DNA from 3 places in the Liquorilactobacillus sp. genome. Region 2 is predicted to be linked to each of the others. Evidence: predicted binding sites of a transcription regulator. Region 2 holds the regulator's gene; each other region holds the start of a gene.
The links. The regulator Rex, encoded in region 2, represses fermentation and respiration genes when NADH is low (regulators of the CRP and FNR family bind a similar motif). The targets are predictions, from matches to a motif close to TTGTGAANTANTTCACAA.
Positions count from the first base shown of each region.

Region 1: a site for Rex is predicted at 1,395-1,412, ahead of ABF682_RS06360 (GntP family permease). Genes of this name have one in related genera too.
Region 3: a site for Rex is predicted at 1,426-1,443, ahead of ABF682_RS07120 (YagU family protein). Genes of this name have one in related genera too.

Region 1 is NZ_JBDNTS010000009.1:35,511-38,800, forward strand. It holds gene ABF682_RS06350 (LiaF transmembrane domain-containing protein) at 19-720, opposite strand; gene ABF682_RS06355 (LytTR family DNA-binding domain-containing protein) at 724-1,173, opposite strand; gene ABF682_RS06360 (GntP family permease) at 1,474-2,781, shown strand; gene ABF682_RS06365 (glycerate kinase) at 2,797-3,290, shown strand, end outside.
Region 2 is NZ_JBDNTS010000004.1:50,603-53,892, forward strand. It holds gene ABF682_RS03090 (ABC-F family ATP-binding cassette domain-containing protein) at 1-1,180, opposite strand, end outside; gene ABF682_RS03095 (redox-sensing transcriptional repressor Rex) at 1,409-2,065, shown strand; gene ABF682_RS03100 (lysostaphin resistance A-like protein) at 2,110-2,742, opposite strand; gene groES (co-chaperone GroES) at 2,919-3,203, shown strand; gene groL (chaperonin GroEL) at 3,239-3,290, shown strand, end outside.
Region 3 is NZ_JBDNTS010000011.1:4,920-8,209, reverse strand. It holds gene ABF682_RS07125 (gamma-glutamyl-gamma-aminobutyrate hydrolase family protein) at 1-485, opposite strand, end outside; gene ABF682_RS07120 (YagU family protein) at 848-1,387, opposite strand; gene ABF682_RS07115 (Ldh family oxidoreductase) at 1,710-2,798, shown strand; gene ABF682_RS07110 (chloride channel protein) at 2,996-3,290, opposite strand, start outside.

The sequences.
Region 1 (3,290 bases), on a different contig from region 2:
CACTCCCAAAAATAGTTATTAAATATACTTAATTTTTAATTCTGCTAGATTCAAATTCCCACTGAGATATATTTTCTTCTCAAAAACATTTCCTTCTTCTTGTGCAGTATTAACTTCGCTCAATACACTGTTGATATTGACAGAAATCTTCCATTCTTTAGGGAAGAACAATATTATTTCACTTAATGAGCCATTAATAAATATATTTGCTTCATTCCCTTCAATTTGGACATTATCAAAATAAACTTTTAAAGATGCAAGCCGCGCATCAATGGCAACTTGCTCAAGATTGTTTGCCTTGATATACCTAACACTGCTGGACATACTCTCATTGATTTTTATTTTCTTTTCAGAGGTATCCGTCTCAAGTGAACTTATTTTGTGTTTCCAATTCCAATACCATTTTCTATTCTTGCCAAATGATTTAAAGATCATTGACAACCCCGCGCTCACTAAGAATGCAACTAAAATAATCGTCCATGTTCCTAATCTTTCAATCCCTAATTCTTTGGCATAAAGGATTACCAAAAGTGCTATTGAAAAGACACTTTGTAAAATTCTCCTGTATACCATCCCCTGTACCAATAAAAATATAAACAACACAGTCAATACAATTGTCCAAAATTTAAACTGAAAGCTAATAATTTCTAATTTTGTTGAAACAAGTAATATTGCAAGTATCAAAATTATAATTCCTAAAAAGAAGCGTTTTGCTCTCATATTTTATTTTTCCCTACTTTCTAATCTTTTTTTTACATCCTTAAAATATTTTCGCGAAACATATATTTGCTTATAAGACTCATGAAACGCAACCAAGTTTCCTGTTAAACTACGTGTTAGCGTGTATACTTCATCCAAATTAATAATTGCTGATTTCGAGATTCTCATGAAATTTTGCGGTAACAACTTTTCAAGCTCATACAATCTTAAGTGTGTTTCAAATAAATCAGTTTTTGTATGTGCATTTACACTTCTCTCATCAGTTTCAAAAAAGAGTATATTAGAACTGCTTATGTGAAATTCTGCTATTCCTTGAAATAATTTAATTTTTTTGTTGATAACCTTTCTTGAAATTTCTTCATACAATTTTTTAATATCATCAGTTTGTCTAGCAGCCCGAATAACCACTTCAGTTTCTTCAACCGCTTCATCAATTTCTACTCTAATCTTCATACGCTCTTTCCCTTCTAGTTAAGTACACCATATGTCGTTAAAAAGGTAAACTGATTTTACGCAAGTGGTCGTTTTTTTTGTTTAAAGTGATTATTCTAATAACATCGACTTAACTTTTTAAAAAATTGTGATTAAATTAGCTTATAAAAATAAAAAATAAATAGGTACTTTTAACGCATATATTTTATTACAAACACTTATCCAGCAACACACAAAAGGGCTTGTAATTATTATCACATATGAGTACAATGTACTCTGTTGTTTATTTTGATGCTTTTTTCACAATTAGGAGGTTTTTAAATGAGTTCCTCTCTTACGATTTCTTGGTGGGCTGCATTAATCGGTTTGGCGATTGCCATTATTTTAATTTTAAAAAAGGTTAACCCTGTTTATTCACTGATTTTAGGTGCCATAATCGGTGCCTTACTTGGTGGTGCAAACCTAGTCCAAACAATTAATATTTTAATTCAAGGTTCACAAAGTGTTATGGGCACAGTTTTACGTGTCCTTGCAGCAGGAATGTTAGCCGGCGTCATGATGGAATCAGGAGCCGCTGATACGATTGCCCGCGCAATTGTCACTAAACTAGGTGATCGCTTTGCACTTTTTGCATTATCCCTAGCCACAATGGTCATTACAGCCGTTGGCGTTTTCATCCCTGTCGCTGTTCTAATAGTTGCACCGATTGCCCTAGAAGTCGGACAGCGCATGCATATCTCAAAGTTATCCTTACTAATCGCGCTTTCTGGAGGTGGAAAAGCAGGTAACATAATTTCGCCTAATCCCAACACAATTGCTGCTGCAAAGGGATTCAACCTGCAGTTAAGTCAAGTTATGGTTGCTGATTTAATCCCTGCCATTTTAGCACTTGCAATGACAATTTTCATCGCAAACTTGCTTAAGAAAAAAGGGACGATGATCACAGACCATGATTTTGAATTACCTAGTAGTTCAAAATCTCTCAAACAATTGCCAACTTTGAAAACTGCACTTGTAACTCCCTTAGTAGCGGTTGTCTTGCTATTATTAAATCCAATTGGTTCCCTTCTCCATATTACTTTTCTAACTAACTTAAACTTAGATGCGCTCTACATACTCCCCTTTGCCGCTATTATTGGTACGATTGCTATGAAACAGAGCAATAAAATTCGTGAATATGCAGCCTCTGGGATAAATCGAATGACGGATGTTGTTTTGATTTTAATCGGTGCTGGTACAATTGGAGCGACCATTACCTCTTCAAACTTACCAGAACAAATCATTAATTTGATTAAAATTAGCCATATTTCAGGTGTTTTACTTGCACCATTATCAGGAATCTTAATGGCAGCAGCTTCTGCTTCGACTTCAACAGGTGTTATCTTGGCAACAGGATCATTTTCAAAAGCAATCCTAGGATTTGGAGTTACTCCGCTTGCTGCAGCTGCTATGGTTCATACAGGAGCAATCGTAATTGACCAACTTCCCCATGGTAACTATTTTCATGTCACTGCAAATGCAATGCATATGGACATCAAAGAACGTTCACGGTGTATCCTTTATGAGTCTATCATAGGACTTACAGCTATGGTAGCTGCAACAATTATTTTTGGTTTTCTAAAATTTTAAGTGAGGTTTTTAAACATGAAATTTGTCATTGCTCCAGATTCATTCAAAGGAAGTCTAACAGCTAAAGAAGTTGCTTTGACCATAAAAAAAGGCATTTCGAAAATTTTCCCTACAGCCGTTTTTGAACTTGTCCCAATGGCTGATGGCGGCGAAGGAACTGTCCAATCTCTCGTCGATGCTACAAATGGTACCATTATTTCGAAGGAAGTCACCGGCCCTCTCGGGAAAAAAGTAACTGCAAATTATGGCTTGCTTGGAAATTCTAAAACTGCTGTAATTGAAATGGCCGAAGCAAGTGGGATTGGCTACATTAATAAGACAACAGCCAACCCACTAATTACAACTACTTTTGGAACAGGCCAGTTAATTCTTGACGCTCTTGATCACAATGTGGAAGAAATTATTCTTGGCATCGGTGGTAGTGCTACAAATGATGGCGGTGCTGGAATGGCTCAGGCTATTGGTGTCCATTTGCTAGACTCAAAGGAAAAAGAATTACCATTTGGTGG
Region 2 (3,290 bases):
CATTTGTTCCAAACGAATATTCTCCACTGATCAGAGGGACTTTACTGAGGATGCTTTTCAATAAGGTTGACTTGCCAATCCCATTGCTGCCAACGATTGCCATCATCTGATGTTTTCGTAAATCAATATTGATTGGACCCGAGATGGGATTGTTTCCATAACCGATAAAGGCATTATTAACAGTTAGGACAATATTGCCACTTTGCCGATCCGCGGTGAATTGAAAATGAGGTCCTTGTTGTCCGTCAGTGGGCCGCTCTATGCGCTTGATCTTTTCAAGCTGTTTTCTGCGACTTTGAGCCCTCTTTGTTGTTGATGCACGTACAATGTTGCGTGTAACAAAATCTTCAAGTTTTTCAATTTCTTCTTGTTGTTTTTCATATTGTTTCATTTTCTGTTGAAAACGTTTTGCCTTTTCTTCAATATAGGAAGAGTAATTCCCATGGTAATGCTCCGCCCCACTTGGTGTGAGTTCACAAACTTCCTGAGAGATTTTGTCAAGGAAATAGCGGTCATGTGAGATGATTAAGAGAGCACCGGAATATGATTGTAAATAGCCTTCTAACCAGCCTAAAGTCTGGATGTCTAAATGGTTTGTTGGTTCATCCAATATTAATAGGTCATTTTTTTCTAACAATAGTTTTGCAAGTGCTAATCGAGTTTTTTGTCCACCAGACAGGGTTCCAATGATAGTTGAAAAATCCTTCTCATAGAATTTAAAGCCGTGAAGAACAGCTCGAATTTCTGATTCATAGCCATAACCGTTTGCTTCTTTGAAGTTGTGCGATAGCTGGTCATAACTGTCAAGAAGTGTGTCATACTGTGATTTTGATTGGGTAGAATGATTAAAGTTTGCAATTGCATTTTCTAGTTCATGCAGTTTGACCTCCATTTTCATTAAATCATTGAAAACAGTAAGCATTTCTGCATAAATACTTTTTGAGGAATCTAAACCGTTCTCTTGTGCAAGATAGCCAATTGTCATTTTTTTATTTTTTGTAATCTGACCATTATCAGGCGATTGCAAGCCAACAATCATTTTAATTAATGTCGTTTTGCCGACTCCATTTCGCCCGACGAGAGCAATCCTTGAGCTTTCCTGAACATCAAGGTTAACTTTTTGGAAGAGAACATCACTTCCAAATAGACGCTCAACATTTTGTACTTGAAGTAAAATCATAAAAACACCTCTTGAATATTAAAATTAATAGCAATTATAATCTTTGTGAAACTTGGTAAGTAATTGCTCATTCTATTGCATGTGAATGTATTTTAGTGTAGCATGAATACGGTAAAATATAGTGTACAACATTATTGCTTGTGAAGATAGTTAAATACGTAACTTCACAAGGAATGTGCTATACTACATAAAAAGACTGAATCATTTATTAATGAAGGGAGACAAACAATGGTAACATCAAAAATTCCTCACGCGACAGCCAAAAGACTGCCAATTTATTATCGTTACTTGCACTTCTTATCGGATGCAGGCAAACAAAGAATTTCATCAACCGAGCTCGCAGATGCTGTTAAGGTTGATTCCGCAACAATTAGAAGAGACTTCTCATACTTTGGTGCTCTAGGAAAACGAGGATATGGGTATGATGTGGACAGCTTGCTTGCTTTTTTCAAGAAGACCTTAAAGCAAGACCAGTTAACAAATGTAGCACTGATTGGAGTTGGTAATCTCGGGCATGCGCTCTTGAATTATAATTTTCATCAGAGTAATAATGTGCGTATTAGTGCTGCTTTTGATATTAATCAGGATATCACTGGAACAATTCAAAGTAGTGTCCCGGTTTATGATATGGCTGATATGAAGGAGCAGTTAACAGTTCAGCAAATTGAGATTGTAATTTTAACCGTTCCATCCAGTGTCGCTCAAAAGGTTACAAAAGAGCTTGTTGATGTTGGAATTAAGGGAATACTTAATTTTACGCCGCTTAGAATTACAGTTCCTAGTACTGTTAGAGTTCAGAACGTTGATCTAACAAATGAATTACAAACCCTAATTTATTTCCTGAATAAATTTGGTGATGAAGCTGAAACACCATCAGAAGATTAACAGCTAAAAATGCTTTGCTAAAGTTCTTACTGCGGTAAGGCTTTTTATTTTAGTTGAAGTGCAACAACCAGAAGATTCATAAGTATATGAGTAATGATTGGTGCTTTAATATTGTGAGCCTTGTAGTATACAAAACTCAAAACTAGTCCTAAACAAGCATAGGTTAAGTAGTGCCCGTCAGCATGAGCAATGCTGAAAAGAATACTTGAGAAGAGTGCAGCTCCCATTGGATTAATAAAGGTTGAGAGGTTACCGAAGAATACTTTGCGAAAAATAAATTCTTCCATTACCGGTGCAGCAACTATTACGTATATTAAATAATAAGGATAGTGAGCGATAATTGTCATTATTTGGCTTGTATTTTCGGAGACCGCTGGTTGATGTAGAAAATAAATTTCAGCAAGCATTGTTACTTTTTGGACAAGAAAAGCTAGAATTGTTCCCAAAATACCTAATAATAGTACTGAAGTCAGGGAGCTTTTTTTTGAATCAATATGGTTCGCAAACGGAAATTTCTGGTTAAGGTAGAACATACAGAATATTCCTGCAGTTCCCACAATACTAGTTGTGATGAACAGCAATAGATTACTTTTGCTTACTGTAAAAAAAAGATTCGGAAATAGCATGACAACAAGATATGTTACGAGTAGTACGAAAGAATTTTTTCTGATATTCATAGTTAGCTCCATTCACTTTAATAATAGGTCTAGTATAGCATATATTAATTTAGCACTCTTGCAGTTAGAGTGATAAAAAACTTGCATTTTTAGCATGAATTGATTATAGTAATAGTTGTGATTAGCACTTGAACTAATAAAGTGCTAAAAGCAAAACAATATTGGAGGGATATACAGTGCTTAAACCTTTAGGAGATCGTGTTATTTTGGAAGTTCAAAAAGATGAGGAACAAACTGTTGGCGGTATAGTGATTGCTAGCAATGCTCAAGAAAAGCCACAAACAGGAAAAGTGGCAGCTGTTGGTGCAGGCCGAGTTTTAGATAACGGCGAAAAGGTTGCTTTATCAGTCAAAGTCGGTGAAACAGTTTTGTTTGATAAATATGCTGGCACAGAGGTCAAATACGAAGAAAAAGGGTATTTGGTTGTTCATGAAAAAGATATTGTTGCAATTGTAGACTAAAGATTATTATAAATCGACTATGAGGTGAATTATTAATGGCAAAAGAAATTAAATTTTCAGAAGATGCTCGTTCAAAAATGCTTGCAG
Region 3 (3,290 bases), on a different contig from region 2:
GAATTTACTGTAATTCCGATCTTATGTGTTGGAATTGGTGGATCTTGAAGCTGAAAATGTCGTATTGTATGTTCAGCACGATAAGAAATATCCTGATATAGTGTTCCCCCTCGATAAACATTAATTATTTGTGCACCACGACAAATGCCCAATACCGGGATTTTCTTAGCTTCTGCCGCCTCAAGCAGTGCAAATTCAAAATCATCTCGCGCCGGAAAAATTGCGCCGCATTTCTGCTGAATTTCTTCGCCATAATTAAAAGGATTCACATCCTGTCCCCCCGAAAGAATCAAGCCATCTATCGCGGCAATAATTTGCTTAGCTGTTTCAGCTGGACTTGTTGGTAAAATTAGCGCAACTCCGCCATTGTTATTTACAGCTCTAATATAGTCATTATTTACATACGCACGTTGATATCCTGGAAATATTCCCCTCTGATCTTTGATAATGCTTCCTGAAATGCCAATAATTGGTTTTTTGATCATATTTTTCCTCCAATCGAATTCTATAAATCGCTCTTTTTTATTATTGAATTCAAAGGTTCTAATTTCTTTTATTATAACAAAAAAAAGATTACGACAACACACAACAGAATTTGGTATTATTCTGAGTATAAAAAAGTGCTCCATAATAATTAGATTTTTGTCTAACTATTATAGAGCATTTCAAAAGTTAAATTTTGATTCAGTTCCTCTATTTATTCCCTGTAAACGTGTTTCATAAGTCAAAACTCTCCGTCCAACTTCGAATTACTCATAGCAAAGTACTCGCTATGTTCGTAATTTCGAGTTAGTACCCAAATTTTCCCGACTTATGGCACACTCCCAACTCCCATGGACCTTAGTAATTATAAATTCTCTAACTTGTTTTTCTTCTCATTTTTCGCTAAACAAACTGCAACTGCATAGATTGACCATGCCCAAACAATATGTCCGAAAAATTCCGAAAAATGTTCGTCGAATGGTTGGTTCCAAGCAGCTGGAACAGTTCCCATTGCGGGCATAATAATAATATGAAAAGCAACCCAGATTACAATACCATATGCAGCTCCCTGCCACATTGTTGTTTTCTTCCAATACTGTGCCAAAAAGATGAATAATGCCGCAAAAACAATTGAAAATGCAAAATGAATAATTAGTGCAACAAAATATACTTTTTGATCCGTAGAATAATAAACAAACGCATGAACAGCTTTTGAAGACATTCCAAATTGTTCCAATAAATGCTGTGGCGGATTCGTGGCATTTCTAGCCAAAGTGCGCGGAGGTAAAATATTCTCCCACCCGATTTTGACCATTCCTGAAATCATACCTGCAATAAAACCATACCATATACTCTTCCAAACAATTGTTCTAAAAGGTATCTTTGGTTTTGACAAACTCAACATTCTCTCTTCCCCCTTCTTACAGTTGATCATCATACTCCTTGTGAATTCTTTGTCAAATATATCATGTGCAATAATCTCTTATTATTAGCCATGTTTATTTCTTAATAACCAGGTAATATATACAATTTGCTCATATTGACACATTTTCATTTTACATTACGTTATTTCCAGCTAATCCCGTCTCATAAATTCAAAAATGTAATTTCTCCTGTTACTCATAAAATATCCCCACTAACTTCACAAATCCTTATCTTAGATACATCTTTTTTATGCTAGAATGTCAATATAATTCTCCTAATTAAGAATGAAAGGTTGATTAATTATGATTAAAAAATATGATAGCAAAAAAATGCAGCAACTTGTCCTTAAAATCTATGAGGCTTATGGCTTTTCTGCTGCTAATAGTGAAAAAATCGCACATACCTTGATTTATACTGACATGCACGGGATTGAATCACATGGCGTCCAACGTATGGCGATGTACGATAAGTTCATTCAAAATGGTAAAATTAAGATTAATAGTATTCCCGAAATTGTAAAGGAAACTAATGTTAGTGCTGTTATTGATGCTCATTTTGGAATTGGTCAATTGAATGGTATCTATAGCATGGAGCTTGCAATCAAAAAGGCAAAAGAACACGGAATTGGGATTGTGACTACAAAGAAATCTGGACATTATGGAATAGCTGGATTCTATGCAAATATGGCTGCAGAAAAAGGATTAATTGGAATGTCTTCAACCAATTCTCGTCCTGGCATGGTGCCAACCAACTCGACTCAGCCATTCATAGGTACTAATCCAATCGGCTTTGCAATGCCTGCTCATCCACATAACTTCATACTTGATTTTGCAACCACTACTGTCCCACAAGGGAAAATTGAAGTCTACCGCAAATTAGAGAAAGATCTTCCTGCATTTTGGGTAGCTAAAGATGGTGTTAATCCCATCCATGATCATACCAATAATCAGGATTTGGACTTACTTCGTGTTCCCAAATCAAATGTTGGCCTGACCCCACTCGGAGGTATTTCTGAATTGACTGGCGGTCACAAAGGGTTCGGACTAGGAATAATCGTAGAAATCTTTACTTCGATCCTTTCGCAAGGTGATGTCTCATCTGAAAATGATGGCAGTAACCCTGAAATCGGCCCTTGTCAAAGTTTTATTGCAATCGACCCTGCTATTTTTGGCAATAAAGAAGCTATCATTACTCGTTTTTCTGATTACCTGCAAGAAATTCGTGAATTACCCGCTGTCCCGGGACATACAATCTATGTTCACGGCGACAAAGAACAAATTAGTTATCTTGATGCGAAAGAAAATGGAATCAAAGTCGACGATGCTACAATTTCTGAGATTAAGTCGATTGCAACACGACTAGGAGTTTCTTTCGAGGAATACTTATCCTAGATTTAATGTTGAATTGAGTATTTTAAAATTAAATACAAGGTGATTTTTGCCTTATGACACACATTTATTTGTAATAGAACAGAAGGGTCTGGGTCAAAAGTTAACTTTTGACTCAGACCCTTCCTACATTTAGCCAAACCCTAATTTTAAAGATCTTGAACTAATGATTGCTTTTTTTTGCTAAATGTGTTCATAGATCAATATTCTGGAATTAGCTTTGAAGCTGCAATTGCCAATGCAACACCTATTCCAAGTGGTAAAAAAGCAGAATAATTTAGATGGCTGATTTCAATAATCATCATCAAAGCCATCAGTGGTGCCTGTTGTGAAGCAGCCAGCAATGTACATGCACCTAATATAGAACATTGCCAAATCGGAACAGCAATAAAAAAAGAATGAAATATAATTCCTAAAATAGTTCCGATTACTGCTCCAATTGCAATTGATGGTGTCAAAGTTCCGCCAGAAGCACCTGCATGAATAGTGAACACA